One region of the Streptomyces sp. 2323.1 genome, then DNA from elsewhere that is predicted to be linked to it. Evidence: riboswitches for the same ligand, from Rfam matches in the RefSeq annotation. Region 1 holds a riboswitch; each other region holds the start of a gene.
The links. A riboswitch is a leader RNA that binds a small molecule or an ion and turns the genes downstream of it on or off. The one in region 1 is predicted to bind cobalamin.
Positions count from the first base shown of each region.

Region 2: linked by a shared signal. The riboswitch ahead of CPH93_RS26875 (cobalamin biosynthesis protein) and the one ahead of CPH93_RS24385 (HoxN/HupN/NixA family nickel/cobalt transporter) in region 1 are both predicted to bind cobalamin.
Region 3: linked by a shared signal. The riboswitch ahead of cobN (cobaltochelatase subunit CobN) and the one ahead of CPH93_RS24385 (HoxN/HupN/NixA family nickel/cobalt transporter) in region 1 are both predicted to bind cobalamin.

Region 1 is NZ_LT907981.1:5,665,588-5,670,901, forward strand. Features, by position in the region: gene CPH93_RS24370 (enoyl-CoA hydratase/isomerase family protein) at 1-194, shown strand, start outside; gene CPH93_RS24375 (DoxX family protein) at 357-908, shown strand; gene CPH93_RS24380 (VOC family protein) at 1,139-1,639, shown strand; gene CPH93_RS24385 (HoxN/HupN/NixA family nickel/cobalt transporter) at 1,664-2,881, opposite strand; cobalamin riboswitch at 2,913-3,127, opposite strand; gene CPH93_RS24390 (alpha/beta fold hydrolase) at 3,207-4,055, opposite strand; gene CPH93_RS24395 (MarR family winged helix-turn-helix transcriptional regulator) at 4,052-4,684, opposite strand; gene CPH93_RS24400 (hypothetical protein) at 4,828-5,289, shown strand; gene CPH93_RS24405 (nucleoside/nucleotide kinase family protein) at 5,252-5,314, opposite strand, start outside.
Region 2 is NZ_LT907981.1:6,240,299-6,245,612, reverse strand. Features, by position in the region: gene CPH93_RS26885 (caspase family protein) at 1-2,074, opposite strand, end outside; gene CPH93_RS26880 (hypothetical protein) at 2,080-2,529, opposite strand; cobalamin riboswitch at 2,734-2,886, shown strand; gene CPH93_RS26875 (cobalamin biosynthesis protein) at 3,061-4,131, shown strand; gene CPH93_RS26870 (cobyric acid synthase) at 4,466-5,314, shown strand, end outside.
Region 3 is NZ_LT907981.1:4,130,168-4,135,481, reverse strand. Features, by position in the region: gene cobN (cobaltochelatase subunit CobN) at 1-3,206, opposite strand, end outside; cobalamin riboswitch at 3,241-3,401, opposite strand; gene cobG (precorrin-3B synthase) at 3,505-4,899, shown strand; gene CPH93_RS17580 (precorrin-8X methylmutase) at 4,896-5,314, shown strand, end outside.

The sequences.
Region 1 (5,314 bases):
GCCTCGCCGCCGGGATCGCCGACCATCCGCCGGCGGCGATCCGGGCCGCCAAACGGGCCGTCGCCGCCGCCCTGGCACCGCAGCGCACGGCGACTGCCGCCCCACAACGGCCGGTGGTGGCCCGGCCCCACTTCGACCGTGCGATCGCTGCGTTCCTCGGGCGGCCCGCGGCGGTACCGCCGGACCCGTCCTGAGCAGGGACGGCGTGGGGTGGGTGCGCGGCGGGTCGTCCGGGGTCGCCGCGCGCTGTTGTTCGCCGTGGGGGGTGCTGTGTATCGTCGAGAGTGACTTGAAGTTTCAAGTAACTGGCCCGTGGGATCGCGGGCCGGACCTCGACCTGTGAAAGAGCGCTCCTCATGACGTCCCCCCTCAGCACTCTTGAGCCCTCCCGCCTCGGCGTATCGATGCGCGACAAGCCCGCTCCGTACGGCTACGACACCGGGCTGCTCGTACTGCGGCTCGCGCTCGGACTGACCATGGCGGCCCACGGTGCCCAGAAGCTGTTCGGCTGGTTCGGCGGGCCGGGGCTCGACGGGACCGGGCAGTTCTTCACGATGAGCGGCTATCCGGCCGGCCGGACGATGGCCGTCGTCGCCGGTCTGAGCGAGACGCTCGGCGGGCTCGGGCTGGTGGCCGGACTGCTCACCCCGCTCGCCGCCGCGGCGGTCGTCGGCACGATGATCAACGCCCTGGCCGTGAAGTGGGGCGGGGGCTTCTTCGCGCCCAAGGGCGTGGAGTACGAGCTGCTGCTGACCGCCGGTGCGGCGGCCCTGGCACTGACCGGGCCCGGCCGCTTGGCCGTTGACCGCTTCCTGCCCGGCCTGCGGGTCCACCGGCCGGTCCGCGGTGTGGCCGCACTGGTGCTGGGGGTGGTCGTGGCGGGCGTGATGCTGCTGGTCCGGAAGTGACGCCGGGCCGGGCGGGGCAGGAACGGACGCCGGCCCGGGACGGGCAGGAACAGACGCCGGCCCGGTCCGGGCAGGAACGGATGCCAGCCCGGCGGGGGCAGGAATGGATGCCGGCCCGGGGCGGGCAGGAATTCACGCCGGCCCGGGGGCAGGCAGGAACAGCGGAGCCGGAAACGGGGAGTGCGGCGGCACCATGGTGGTGTCGCGGCGGAAGAGCGGAGAGCAGGGCCATGCCGGTACGACGTCTCAATCACGCGGTGCTCTACGTACGTGAGGTGGCGCGGGCCGTCGCCTTCTACACCGAGGCCCTCGGGCTCACGGTGGATGTCGAGGTGCCGGGACGCGCCGCGTTTCTCAGCGCTCCCGGCTCGCTCAACGATCACGACCTGGGGCTGTTCGCCGTGGGTCCCGGGGCTCCCGGGCCCGAAGCGGGACGGGTCGGGCTGTACCACCTCGCCTGGGAGGTCGGCACGCTCGGCGAACTCGTCGCGGCGCGTGACCGGCTCGTCGAGCGGGGCGCCCTGCTGGGGGCCAGCGATCACCTCGTCGCCAAGTCGCTGTACGCCAAGGACCCGGACGGCAACGAGTTCGAGGTGATGTGGCGGGTCCCGCGCGAGGACTGGCCCGGCCCGGACCAGCCGGACCGCGTGCTCCCGCTCGATCTGGCAGCGGCACTGGAGCGCTGGGGGCCGGACCTGATGACGGGGGCGGCGGCGGGGTCGGCCACCTGAGGGGAGGCCGGGGCGGGGTGGTCCTCAGGCGTCCGACGCCGCCCGCTCCTCCTGTCCGCTCCGCCCCGCCGGCTGCGCCTCTTCCTCCGGACCTGCCGTGCCTGCCGGACCTGCCGTACCCTCCGGCTTCGTCGGCTGCGCTCGCCCGGCCCGCTCCGTCCAGCGCTTCTCGACGCCGGACAGCCGCCAGTACGCCAGCGCCGCGGCCCACACGACCACGAACAGGCCGACGATGATGAAGCCGACGTTGTCGAGGTCGAGGCCGGATATCCAGCCGGTCAGCGGGTCGGTGAGGGCGAGCTTGTCGTGCAGCACCGTCACCAGCTCGATCGTGCCGATGAAGAAGGCGACGGCGATCGAGAGGCCGGTGATCGCGAGGTTGTAGTAGACCTTGCGCACCGGGTTGGAGAACGCCCACTGGTAGGCGAAGTTCATGAAGGTGCCGTCGAGGGTGTCGAACAGGCTCATTCCGGCGGCGAAGAGCAGCGGCAGACACAGCACCGCGTACCAGGGCAGACCGGCCGCGGCGCCGCTGCCGGCCATCACCATCAGGGTCACTTCGGTCGCGGTGTCGAAGCCGAGCCCGAAGAGGAAGCCGAGCGGGAACATCTGGCCGGGGCGGGAGACGGAGCGGGTGAACCGCCCCAGGAAGCGGTTCATGAAGCCGCGTGAGTCGAGTTGCCGCTCCAGCTCGACCTCGTCGTAGCGGCCGCTGCGCATCTCGCGGAAGACCCGCCACATCCCGGACAGCGCGATGAGGTTGAGGGCGGCGATGAGGTAGAGGAACGACCCCGAGACGGTGGTCCCGACCGTGCCCAGGATCTGGTGCATGCGGGATTCGTCGTTGAGCAGGATGCCGGCGAGCTGCGCGCCGCCCGCCACGAGGGCCGCCATCACGACGACCACGCTGGAGTGGCCGAGGGCGAACCAGAAGCCGACCGAGACCGGCCGCTTGCCGTCGGCCATCAGCTTGCGGGTGGTGTTGTCGATGGCGGCGATGTGGTCGGCATCGAAGGCGTGCCGCATGCCGAGGGTGTACGCGGTGATGCCCAGCCCGACGCCGAAGACCCGGCTGCCGACGGTGTAGTGGTGCGGGACCACCAGCAGGAAGAGCACGCCGAAGGCGACGACATGCAGTCCGGCTATGACGGCCATCAGGCCCGCGGTACGGACGGTGTCCTGCCGTCGCCAGCGAAAGGCGCCGGAGGCAGGGGTGGTCGGGGTATCGGTGGACAGGGCCATCCGGCGGTCACGCTCCAGCACCTCGTGGATCAGTTCGTGAGATGCCGTGGCCGGTCTCCTGGCTTACAGGTGCACGCGTCCGCCCCCGCCTTCCCGGCCGCGGGCTGCGGTCAGTGGCGCCGCAGAGGCGTCATGCGTCTGCGGAAGGGGTGGAAACTCCCCGATCACAGTGGCGAGGGCCGCTCCGGTCTGGGACCTCACGGTCCGTCACCGGTCTTCCCGAACACCACGGCCCGGCCACTCTAGCCGCCACGGGGGAGGGGTGCGGTCCGTGGGGCGGATCCGGCGACGGGCGGGAGCGCCGTCGGCGGGTGAGGCTCGTCCGTCACAGGTCAAGGGAGCAGAGAAAGGCATGGAGTTCCTGGTCGAAGAGCGCGGTGTTCTCCAGATTGACCATATGGGCCGCGCCCGGTATCCGGATCCTGCGGGCGCCGGGGACGGACAGCGCTATCGCATGGGCGTTGGCGGAGATGTCGCGGCCGTCGAGGTCGCCGTCGAATACGACCGTCGGCACCCGGATCTCCCCCAGCCGCCCGGCGGCTCCGACCTCCAGGGGCATCCCGGCCGCCGTCCCCTCGCCATGCACCTCCACATTGGCCTCGGCCGAGGCGCGCATCCGCTCACGGAATCCCGGGTGCACGGCGGACGGTTCGCGGTGCGGCCCGTCCACCCACATCCGCAGGAAGTGCTCGATATAGCGCTCCACGCCGTCCGGTGCGCCGATCGCCGCCACCTGCTCCTTGATGTGCTCCAGGAGGAAGGGGTCGGTGAAGGCGCGGCCGCTGATCCCGGGGGAGGCGAGGGCGAGAGCCGACACCCGGTCCGGGTGGGCGAGGGCGGTGTCCAGCGCGACCCGGGCGCCGTGGGAGAGGCCGACGAGGACGGCGTGGGGGACGCCGAGGGCGTCGAGAAGCGCGCACAGGTCCTCGTGGTGGGCGAAGTCACCGGCCACCGTGGAGGACAGACCGTGGCCGCGGAGGTCGTAACGGATCGCGCGCAGGCCGGAGTTCACCAGCCAGGAGAACTGCTCGTCCCACATGTGCTGGTCGAGCATCGCGCCGTGCAGCAGTACCACCGCGGGGCCCGAGCCCGCCGTCTCGTAGAAGAGTTCGCCCTCCTCGACCGGCACGATGCCGTTGTCGATCTCGGACCAGGCGGTGATTCTGCGGGTCATTCTCTGGGCCGTCCTTTGTGCGTCGGATGCGGTGGGCTGGGCTGGATGCGACGGGCGTCGGTATTGCCGTGACTGTCGGGTTCCTCCGGTGGAACGTGTGAGCCGTTCCCGAGGTGCCGGAATTCCGCACCGAGTCGGTCGAGCACGTGCAGCGCGGTGCGGAGGTCCTCGGCGGGCAGATCGGCCAGCCGCTGCCGCAGCTGCGCCGTCTCGGCCTTCTGGATTCCGCGTATCGCCTCCGCGCCCTCGGCCGTGAGCTGGATCAGCGACGAGCGGCGGTGGGCGGGGTTGGGCGCCGTCACCGCCAGGCCCAGTTCGACGGCGTGGTTCACCCAGCGCTGCACCGGCTGCCGGTCCAGGTCCATCGCGCGCGCCAACTGCGGCACGGTCCGCGGGCCTTCGGCATGCAGCGCGTCCAGCAGTGCGTGTTCGCCGGCGGTCAGGCCCGTACCGGACAGTTCGCGTTCCACCGCGCGCACGACCGTGCGGTGCAGGGGCCACAGGCGCCGGATGACGCCGTACAGCAGGTCTTCGTCGGGCGCCGGCGTCGGTGCTCCCTCGCCGTCGCCGTCGCGCTCGATGGTGCTCATGGACGTGGACTCCCCCTCGATGACGCTGAATCGCCTCACTGATTCCCCCTCAATGACACTCATAGTGTCATGGTGACACTCGTGATGTCGTTTGGGAAGGGGGCTGCCGCGGAAAGGGGTTGAAGAGGAAAACGAGCCTGACGGGACTCGTGTGACCGGTGGATGAGGAAGGCGGACGGTGGATGAAGGTCTCTTTGCTGCGTGCGGTCGGAGTGGCCACGGCGGCGTACGGGGTGGCGGTGGCCGCGGCGCCCGGTCTGCTGGCCCGGCCCTCCGGGCTGGCCGATGCCGCGGGGCGCACCGCCCCGGCGACCCGGACCTCGCTGCGTCCACTGGCCTGGCGGGACGCGGTGAGCGGGCTGGCGCTGGCGCTGGCTCCGGAAGGGCCGGCGCTGCGCACCGCCGCATATGTGCGGATCGCCGCCGACTTGGGGGATGCCGTGCTGCTCGGTGCGACGCTGCCGGGGCGCGGCCGCCGGGCGGTGGCGGTGGCGGTCTCCGTGGGCTGGGGCGCCCTGTCGGTGGCCGGGCTGCTCGCCGAGGGGCAGCGGTCAGGGGGCCGGGCTGTTCGCCGACGGGCCGGGTCAAGGAGGCCGGGGAAGGGAACTATGTGCCCTCGGGGGACGGGGCCTCTTCGGGTGTGAAGCGGATGACGAGGTCGGCGCGCTC
Region 2 (5,314 bases), 570 kb from region 1:
AGGTGGAGGTGTCCATGAGGATCAGCACCTGGCTGGACTTCTGTGCCTTGTCGTAGCCGTCCAGTACCCGGGCCACCTGGTCGGCGCCGGCCGTGTAACGGGAGACCCGGCTGTCGCGGTTGACGTCCGCGCGGCTGTCGCTGAGCGGTGAGCCGGCACCCGGGGTGTGGTGGTCCACTCCGCGGTAGCCCTGCGCGCCCAGGGTGCGCTGACCGCCGTCCGGGTCGCGCAGCCAGGTGGCGAAGCGGGCCACGGCGGCCCGCCGCGGGGTGGCGTCGGTGGTGCCGCGCCAGTCGACGCGGATGAGGGGATGGTCGAGGGCGGGGACGTTCTCGGGGTAGTAGGCGACGTAGCGGTCGTGCACGGGCAGCGCGGAACTCAGGGCGGGGCAACTGCCGATGGCCCGCCCGAGGTTGTAGTCGGCCAGGGACTTCTCCGACACCAGCGGCGCGGACCTGGTGCGGTCGACGGCGCCGGAGGCAGCGGCGTCGGGCCGCAGTGAACACAGGAGTTCGGTGCTGCCGGCGTACTGGCTGCCCGGGGCGGAGAGCCGGTCCTCGGCGGTGCGGGCGAGCGCGGGGTCGGGATCGGGGCCGTACGGCGAGGCGGCGCCCGGGCCGCCGTGGGCGAGGTAGAGGCCGATGGTGTGCAGCAGTCCGGTGCCGGACAGTACGGGGCTGGGCCGCAGGAGCTTCAGGTCGCGATGCGCGTGGTCGGTGCCGGTGAGCAGCTCCGGCCAGGAGGCGCCGCCCGGTTCGACGTCGTCCAGCCGCCGGTTCGCGGGGATGCCGACGACCAGGGGGGTGTAGGCGACCGGGTCGCCGTAGTGGAGGGTCGCCGGGGATCCCGTGGCCGGCATGCCGCGACGGGCCTCGTAGTAGTCGGCGGTGGATTCCGGTATCCAGATGTCGGGCTGCGGGCCGGGACGGTTGAGGGGGTCGACGCCCCTGTCGGCCGGGCGGCCCTTGCCGGTGCCGCGGGCCTCGCCCTGCCAGCGGTCGGCGGCCGCGAAGCCCTGGTCGACCTGGTCCTTGGCCGCGGAGTACACGGTGATCTGGGCGCGCCGGCAGCCGTCGGGGAGGTCGCCCTCGCCGCTGAGGGGCCGCAGGTTGGCGCCGGACATCTCGTAGTCGAAGGCGGCCTGGCGCAGGGCGGGTTCGGCCTCGGGAGCGGTCAGCAGGCGCAGTTCGAGGGCGGGCGGGCAGGGCGCGTCGGCGTTCGGGAGGTTCAGCACGACGAGGCCCGCGGCGGCCGGGACGAGGATGATCGCCGACACCAGCAGGATCCTGAGCCAGTGCTGGAAGGAGGACTTCAACCGGCGGCGCAGCCGGATCCGCAGCGGGGTCGGGGGCCGTATCTCGGGGGTGGCGAAGGACAGGATGACGTCGTCGACGGTGTTCTGCTTCGCCGACCGCGGTTCCCAGATGTCGCCCATCGGGGTCCGTTCCGCGGCGAGTTGTTCCCGCAGCACCCGGACGAGGTCCTCGAAGGTGACGCACCGCCTGCCGGGTAAGCCCTGTTCCAGGGTCTGGCGGACGGCACGGGTGAAGACACTGCCCCCGGTGGGCTCCTCGCCGCTGAAGATCCGGCGGTTGGGCTGCGCGGCCATCAGCAGCGACATGGGCTTGCGGCAGTTGTGGAAGGCCTCCCCCGCGTTCCCGGCGTAGCAGCACTCCAGGATGATCACGATCCGGTCGGCCCGGGCGTTGTCGAGGTAGGACAGCACCATGTCCTGCCAGGAGACGGTCTTGTGACGCCGTTCCGAGGCGCCGACCATCAGCTGCAGATTGCCGCCGTCCCGGCCCACCCGGCCGTGGCCGGAGAAGTAGACCAGCAGCAGTCCGCGCGCCTCCTGGGTGACGGTGTCCAGCGCCTGTTCCACCTCCCACGGCTCCTGCGGGCGGCAAACGACGACCTCGCCCCGAGTGAACAGGTCGGCGCCGGGGGCGAGCAGGGCGCGTTCGAGTTCCTGGGCGTTGTCCTTCACCGCGGGGAGCGGGCGCAGATGACGGTAGTCGTCGACACAGATCAACAGCGCCCGGTTGACCTTGCCCCGCGCGTCGTATTCGGACATCCGGCTCAGTCCCCGGCGGTGCTGCCGCTTCCGTCGTCCGGGCGGCCGGGATCGGGGGGTTCGGGCGCCGGGACGCCCGGGCCCTCGTCTGCCAGTGCGCGCAGGCCGCCGGCGCCGGCCCCGACCGCGACGGCGGGCCGTTCGCCGGTGTCCCGCTCCTCCCGGCGGCGGCGCAGCCACTCCTTGAGGGCGATGCTGAGGCTCTTGGTGATCTCGGCGGCGACCGCCCCGACGATGACCAGGACCAGATCGTCGACGCCGACGGCCATGTCGCGCGGGGCGTCGCCGTCGTCGTGCGCGTCCGCCGGGCGGGGCCGCAGCGCCCAGTCGTACTGCCGCCGGGCCAGCCACGGCTCGCGCTCCAGCCAGGACTTGAGGTCCTCGATGTCCTGATCGGGATTGTTGGTGCCCGTGATCCTGATGCGGATCTCGTGACGGTCAGCGCGCTGCGGCATCCCCCGGCCCCCTTCCGGCGGCCCCATCGCCGCCGTGCTCCCGATAGTGACGTGGAATCAGGGGCGCAGGCAACCGTCTGTGATCCGGCCACCACGCTGTGGCGTGCACCACAGCCCATGCCACGGGGCAGCGTCGCAGGTCAAGGGTGAGTTGACGGGCATTCGCGGGGCGTGGTGGACTGCCCGAGCCATTCGGCGACAGCTGAGGAAGTCCGGTGCGAATCCGGCGCGGTCCCGCCACTGTCACCGGGGAGGGTTCCTCCAGTGAAGGCCACGGTCCATCTCGCGGACGCCGGACGGCGTACGCGCAGGGCTGGAAGGCCGGAGGACTCGCCGATCCGGGGAGCCAGGAGACTCATGTCGCCGTCACGTCGAGCCAGGGCGCGGACCCTGAGTGAGGACATACCGCCATGCCCGGCTGCCCGTCTAGAGCTCCACTGCCCGCTGCTGCAGGGCCCCTTCGAAGTGTAGGGCGAGGCGCCGCGGGCTGGGCGGAATGTTGTGGACACGCCCTAGCGGCGGTCTGACCCGATGCGCGGCGAACACGCGGGATATGCGTGCGGCGCGGCTCTCGGCTTCCTCGGCGACCTGATCGCGGCGGATCCCCGGCGCGGCCATCCGGTGGCCGCCTTCGGCCGGGCCGCGGCCGCCGTCGAGCGCCGGCTGTGGCGCGACCACCGCGGATACGGGGCGGCCCATGCCCTGCTGTGTGCGGGCGGTGCCGCGGCCGGTGCCGCGCTGCTGGTGCGCGCCGTACGGGGCGCCGCGCCATCGCCGTCCCCGCTGCGCGGCTCCGCCGGGGTCGCGCTGACCGCGGCGACGGTGTGGGCCGTACTGGGCGGCACCTCGCTCGGCCGGGAGGCCCGGGCCGTCGGCGGGGCGCTGGCGGCGGGTGACCTGGAGGTCGCGCGCGAGCGGCTGCCGCATCTGTGCGGACGTGACCCGCAGGCGCTGGACGGGCCGCAGATGGCGCGTGCGGTGGTGGAGTCGGTCGCCGAGAACACCTCGGACGCGGTGGTGGGTGCCCTGGTATGGGGTGCGCTGGGCGGAGTGCCCGGGCTGGTGGCGTTCCGGGCGGTGAACACCCTCGACGCGATGGTGGGGCACAAGTCCCCGCGCTACCGCCGTTTCGGCTGGGCCGCGGCCCGGCTCGACGATCTCGCCGGCTGGCCCGGCTCCCGGCTGACCGCCGCCCTCACCGTCCTCGCGGGCCCCGGCCGGCGCACCGCGCTGCGGGCCTGGCGGGCGGACGGCGGCGCCCACCCGAGCCCCAACGCGGGCCCCGTGGAGGCATCGTTCGCGGGCGCGCTGGGCGTACGGCTGGGCGGCACTCTGGCGTACGGCGGGCGGGTGGAACACCGTCCGGTGCTCAACGGCGGGGCGCGGCCGGTCGCGGTGTCCGACATCGAGCGGGCGGTGCGGCTCTCGCGGCGGGTGAGTGTGTGGGCGCTGGTGGCGACGGTGGGGGCTCGGGTGGGGTTTGGTGCTTTGAGGGCGGGGTTCGGTACTGGGCGGGCGACGGGGGCTCGGGGGGCGGCGGCTCGGGCGGGCGCGGGGCGGCGGCTTGGAGTGGGGCTTGGGCGTAGGGCGGGGCGGGTATGAGGCCGTCCGTTTTTTCCTCGCTGCCTGCTTTTTCCCCGGCGCCTGCTTTTTCCCCGCCGCCCACCCCCCTTCGGGGGGTGGGCGGGTGTAGTGACCCGAAGTGCCTCCGGGGAGTGGGTGGGTGGAGAGACCCGAAGTCCCTCCGGGGAGTTGGCAGGTGGACAGACCCGAAGTCCCTCCGGGGAGTTGGCAGGTGTAGCGACCCGAAGTCCCTTCGAGGAGTGGGCGGGTGGACAGACCCGAAATGCCTTTGCGGGGCGGGCGGACGTAAAGACTCGAAGTGCCGCACGTACGACTCAAGACAGCCGGAGCACCGGCGTAGGAGGAGGACCCCGTGAACGGGCGGTTGAAGGCAGCCGGCGGGGCGGTCGGTGGTGGCCTGTTGGTGGCCGGTACGACGTCCGATGCCGGCAAGAGCGTGGTGACGGCGGGGATCTGCCGCTGGCTGGCCCGCCAGGGCGTCCGGGTGGCACCGTTCAAGGCGCAGAACATGTCGCTGAATTCGTTCGTCACGCGCGAGGGCGCGGAGATCGGGCGGGCCCAGGCGATGCAGGCCGCCGCGGCGCGGGTGGAGCCGACCGCGCTGATGAATCCGGTGCTGCTCAAGCCGGGCAGCGACCGCAGCAGCCAGGTGGTGCTGCTGGGGAAGCCGGTGGGTGAGCTCAGTGCCCGTGGCTACCATGCCGGGCGCCAGGAGCAGTTGCTCGGCACCGTCACCGACTGCCTGGCAGAGCTGCGGCGGACGCACGACGCGGTGATCTGCGAGGGCGCCGGCAGCCCCGCCGAGATCAATCTGCGGCGCACCGACATCGTGAACATGGGCCTCGCCCGGGCCGCCCGGATCCCGGTCGTCGTGGTCGGCGACATCGACCGCGGCGGGGTGTTCGCGTCCTTCTTCGGCACCACCGCGCTGCTGTCGAAGGAGGATCAGGCGCTGGTCGCGGGGTATCTCGTCAACAAGTTCCGGGGCGATGTGACGCTGCTGGAGCCGGGCCTTGCGATGCTGCGCGGCCTCACTGGACGGCAGACGCTGGGCGTGCTGCCCTTCGCGCACGGGCTGGGCATCGACGAGGAGGACGGCCTCAGGGTGTCGCTGCGCGGCGCGGTGCGCGAGAGCGTGGTGGCGCCGCCGCACGGCGCGGAGGTGCTGCGGGTGGCGGTCTGCGCCGTGCCGCTGATGTCG
Region 3 (5,314 bases), 1.5 Mb from region 1:
GTCGAGTCACCGATGTACGCCTCGGGCGCCTTGCCCTTGAGCGCCTTGACGGTGGCGACCATCCCGCCGTGGTACTGGAAGTAGTCGTCGGAGTCCGCGATGTCGTGCTCGCGGGTGTCGGTGTTCTTGGCGGCGACCGCGATGCGCTTGTAGGCGGTCTCCATCTCCTCCCGGGCCGGGCGGCCTTCGAGGCCGCGGCCGTAGGCGTAGCCGCCCCAGACGGTGTACACCTCGGCGAGGTCGGCGTCGGTGCGCCAGTCGCGGGAGTCGATCAGCTGGAGCAGGCCCGCGCCGTACGTCCCCGGGCGGGAGCCGAAGATGCGGGTGGTGGCGCGCCGCTCGTCGCCGTGCGCGGCCAGGTCGGCCTGGGCGTGGGCCCGGACGAAGTTGGACTCCGCGGGCTCGTCCAGACCGGCCACGAGCCGTACCGCGTCGTCGAGGAGGCCGATGACGTGCGGGAAGGCATCGCGGAAGAAGCCCGAGATGCGCAGCGTGACGTCGATGCGGGGGCGGCCCAGCTCGGCGAGCGGGATCGGCTCCAGGCCGTTGACCCGGCGCGAGGCGTCGTCCCAGAGGGGGCGGACACCCAGCAGCGCGAGGGCCTCGGCCACGTCGTCGCCGCTGGTGCGCATCGCGCTGGTGCCCCACAGGGACAGGCCGACCGACTGCGGCCAGTCGCCGTTGTCGCTGCGGTAGCGCTCCAGCAGGGAGTCGGCGAGGGCCTGGCCGGTCTCCCAGGCGAGGCGGGAGGGGACGGCCTTCGGGTCGACGGAGTAGAAGTTACGGCCCGTCGGCAGCACGTTGACCAGGCCGCGCAGCGGGGAGCCGGACGGGCCGGCCGGCACGAAACCGCCGTTCAGCGCGTGCACCGCGTGGTCGATCTCATCGGTGGTGGCGGCCAGCCGCGGCACGACCTCGCGGGCGGCGAAATCGAGGATGTCGGCGACCGCGGACGGGTGGCCCGCGGCCACACCGGCCACCGCCGCCGGGTCCCAGTCCGCGTCCTCCATCGCCTGCACCAGGCCGCGGGCGGTGTCCTCGGCCGCGTCGGCGGTGGTACGGGTGGCCGCGGACTCGTCCAGGCCGAGCGCCTCGCGCAGACCGGGCAGCGCGGACCGGCCGCCCCAGATCTGCCGGGCGCGCAGGATCGACAGCACGAGGTTCACCCGCGCCTCGCCGGTCGGCGCCCCGCCCAGGACGTGCAGTCCGTCGCGGATCTGGGCGTCCTTGACCTCGCACAGCCAGCCGTCGACGTGCAGCAGGAAGTCGTCGAAGCCGTCGTCGTCGGGGCGTTCGTCCAGGCCCAGGTCGTGGTCGAGCTTGGCGGCCTGGATCAGCGTCCAGATCTGGGCGCGGATCGCGGGCAGCTTGGCCGGGTCCATGGCGGAGATGGCCGCGTACTCGTCGAGCAGCTGCTCCAGGCGCGCGATGTCGCCGTAGGACTCGGCGCGGGCCATCGGCGGGACGAGGTGGTCGACGAGGGTGGCGTGCACCCGGCGCTTGGCCTGGGTGCCCTCGCCGGGGTCGTTGACCAGGAAGGGGTAGACGAGGGGGAGGTCGCCGAGGGCGGCGTCCGGGCCGCAGGCGGCGGACAGCCCGGCGTTCTTGCCGGGCAGCCACTCCAGGTTGCCGTGCTTGCCCAGGTGGACCATGGCGTCGGCGCCGAAACCGCCGTCGTCGGCGGAGGCCGCGATCCAGCGGTAGGCCGCCAAGTAGTGGTGCGAGGGCGGCAGATCGGGGTCGTGGTAGATCGCGATCGGGTTCTCGCCGAAGCCACGCGGCGGCTGGATGAGGATCAGCAGATTGCCGCGGCGCAGGGCGGCCAGCACGATGTCGCCCTCGGGGTTGCGGCTGCGGTCGACGAACATCTCGCCGGGCGGCGGCCCCCAGTGCTCCTCGACGGAGTCGCGGAGTTCCTGCGGGAGGGTGGCGTACCAGCGCTTGTAGTCGGCGGCCGGGATCCGGACCGGGTTGCGGGCGAGCTGCTCCTCGGTGAGCCACTCCTGGTCGTGGCCGCCGGCCTCGATGAGGGCGTAGATCAGCTCGTCGCCGTCGCCGGACACCAGGCCGGGGACCTCTTCGGTGCCGAAGTCGTAGCCGTCGGCCTGCAGGCGGCGCAGCAGTGCGACGGCGCTGGCCGGGGTGTCCAGGCCGACCGCGTTGCCGATCCGGGAGTGCTTGGTCGGGTACGCGGACAGCACCAGCGCGAGGCGCTTCTCGGCGGCCGGGATGTGGCGCAGCCGGGCATGGCGCACGGCGATCCCGGCGACCCGGGCGGCGCGCTCGGGGTCGGCGACGTACACCGGCAGACCGTCCTCGTCGACCTCCTTGAAGGAGAACGGGACGGTGATCAGCCGGCCGTCGAACTCGGGGACCGCGATCTGCGAGGCGGCGTCCAGCGGGGAGAGGCCCTCGTCGTTCTCCTCCCAGGCGCTCCGCGGCCCGGTCAGGCACAGGGCCTGGAGGATCGGGACGTCGAGCGCGGCCAGCGCACCGGCGTCCCAGGCCTCGTCGTCCCCGCCGGCCGAGGCGTCCGCCGGCTTGCTGCCACCCGCGGCGAGGACCGTGGTGACCAGCGCGTCGGCGGCCCCCAGGGCCTCGATCAGCTCCGGCTCGGGAGCGCGCAGGGAGGCGACGAAAAGGGGCAGGGCCCGGCCGCCGGCCGCCTCGATCTGCTCGCACAGGGTGCGGACGAAGCCGGTGTTGCCGCTCATGTGGTGGGCGCGGTAGTAGAGCACCGCGATCAGCGGGCCGCTGTCGTTGCGGGAGTCCCACTCCAGCGGCCCCCAGGACGGGGCGGGCGCCGGCGGCTCGAAGCCGTGGCCGGTCAGCAGCACCGTGTCGGAGAGGAAGCGGGCGAGCTGGTCGAGGTTGGCGGGGCCGCCGTGCGCGAGGTAGGCGTGCGCCTCGGCCGCGATGCCCACCGGGACCGTGGACTGCTCCATGAGCTGAGCGTCGGGGGCCTGTTCACCGGTGAGCACGACGACGGGGCGGTGCTGGTCCTCGGCGAGCAGCAGGTCCAGGCCCTCCTGCCAGGCGCGGATGCCGCCCAGGAGGCGTACGACGACGAGGTCCACGCCCTCCAGCAGGGCCGGCAGCTCGGCGACGTCGAGGCGGGCGGGGTTGGCGAGACGGTACGGCACCGGGCCCGTGGCCGCGCGGGCGCTGAGCAGATCGGTGTCGGAGGTCGACAGCAGCAGAAGCATGCGAGCGCAGGCCTTCCTCGGGGTGTCCGCGCCCCGGGTGGTCGTATGGACGGCGGGAGTTCCTGACTCACCCGGCACCTGCCGGGTTCACAGTGGCGGGACCGCGCCGGATTTGCACCGGGCTTCCTCCCTGGGGTCCACGACCCCACGCCGTCGCTGGCGTCCGGCGGATCAGCCGACCCACCGACCTGCATAGTAAGGGCTGGACCCGGGGGAGGTAAGCGGGCCTTTGCGACGGGCGGCCCGGGGTGGCCGCGAGGGGGTCCGGGGCACGGTTCCGGCGTGCACCGTCGTAGGTATGCTCGCCGCCATGCCGCCCTCCCCCTCGATACGCCCCCAAGGGGCCGAACCGCCCATACGGGACCGCGGTGACGCCTGCCCGGGAGCGCTGCGGCTGCACTCCGCCGCCGACGGGTACCTAGCCCGAGTGCGGCTGCCTGCCGGTGACTTGACGGTGCGTCAGGCAAAGGCGCTGGCCGACGCCGCCGACCGCCTCGGCGACGGCCACCTCTCCCTGACCTCACGCGGCAACGCGGAGCTCCGCGGCCTGCCCGACGGCTGCGGCGCCGAGCTGGCCGCCCTGCTGCGCGACGCCGGACTGCTGCCCTCCGCACGCCACGAACGCATCCGCAACATCCTCGCCTCCCCCTTGGCCGGACTCGACCGCAACACCCCTGCTGATGTGCGCCGGTGGGCCCGTGAGCTGGATGAACTCCTCTGCACGAGTGAGCGGGCGACCGCCCTCTCGGGCCGTTTCCTCTTCGTCCTGGACGACGGGCGGGGCGATGTGGCGGGCCTCGGCGGGGATGTGAGCTTGGTCGCAGAAGCGGACCGGGCCGGGGAGTCCGCCGGGTCCGGGGGCACCGCGCTGCTGCGGGTCGGCGACGATCCGGCGGCGCTGCGGATCGCCGGCCCGGACGCCCCGCGCGCCGCGCTCGCCGCCGCCGAGGCCTTCCTGACCGCCGCCGAGGCGAGCGGCAGCGGCGCCTGGCGGGTCCGTGAACTGCCCGCCGAACAGCGGCTGACGGCCCGGGAGGTGGCGGCACACCTACACGAAACCGGCATCACCCCCACATATGTGACGCAGCCACCGGCACCCCTCCCCTCGCCCTCCCCGGACTCCTCGGCCCCCGGCATCATCGACGGCCCCGACGGCACGGCCTCGCTCTGCGTCCTGGCGCCGCTGGGCCGGCTGACGGTCGCCCAGTGGCGTCTGCTGAGCGCCGTCGCCGCCGACGACGGCTGCGGCGCGCTGCGGCTGACCCCCTGGCGTGGCATCGTCGTCCCCGGGCTGCCGGCCGGCACCGCCGCCTCCCGGCTGTCCGCGCTGGCCGCCTCCGGCCTGATCACCGACCCGGACTCCCCCTGGCACCGCCTCGGCGCCTGCACCGGACGCCCCGGCTGCGCCAAGTCCCTCACCGACGTCCGCACCGACGCCGCGGCCGCCGTCGCCACGGGCGCCCGCGTCCCCGACGCCCTCGCCGTACCGGACGGCCTGCCCGTCCACTGGTCCGGCTGCGAACGCCGCTGCGGCCACCCCCACGGCGCATGGGTGGATGTGCGGGCAACAGGGGAGGGCTACCGGGTGGCGGTCGTCCGGCCGGAGCCCGCACCGGCCCCCGACGACGCCCCGGCGCCCCCGGCACCACCCCCGCAGCACCCGGCCCCACCAGGCCGAAGCCACACCCCATGAGCCAGCCCACAACCGACAACCCCGAGGCCACAGTGACCGCGTTCGACTACGAGAAGGACGGTGCGGCGATCTATCGCCAGTCCTTCGCCACCATCCGCGCCGAGGCGGACCTCGGCGGGCTGCCCGCCGACGTCAGCCAGGTCACGGTCCGCATGATCCACGCCTGCGGCATGGTCGACCTGGTACGCGATCTGGCCTTCACCCCCGGCGTCGTGGCGAGCGCCCGCGCCGCGCTGCGCGCCGGCGCCCCGATCCTCTGCGACGCCAACATGGTCGCCAGCGGCGTCACCCGCAAGCGGCTGCCGGCGGACAACGAGGTGCTGTGCACCCTCGCCGACCCGTCGGTCGCGGACCTGGCCGCCCGGATGGGGACGACCCGCAGCGCCGCCGCCCTGGAGCTGTGGCGGGACCGGAT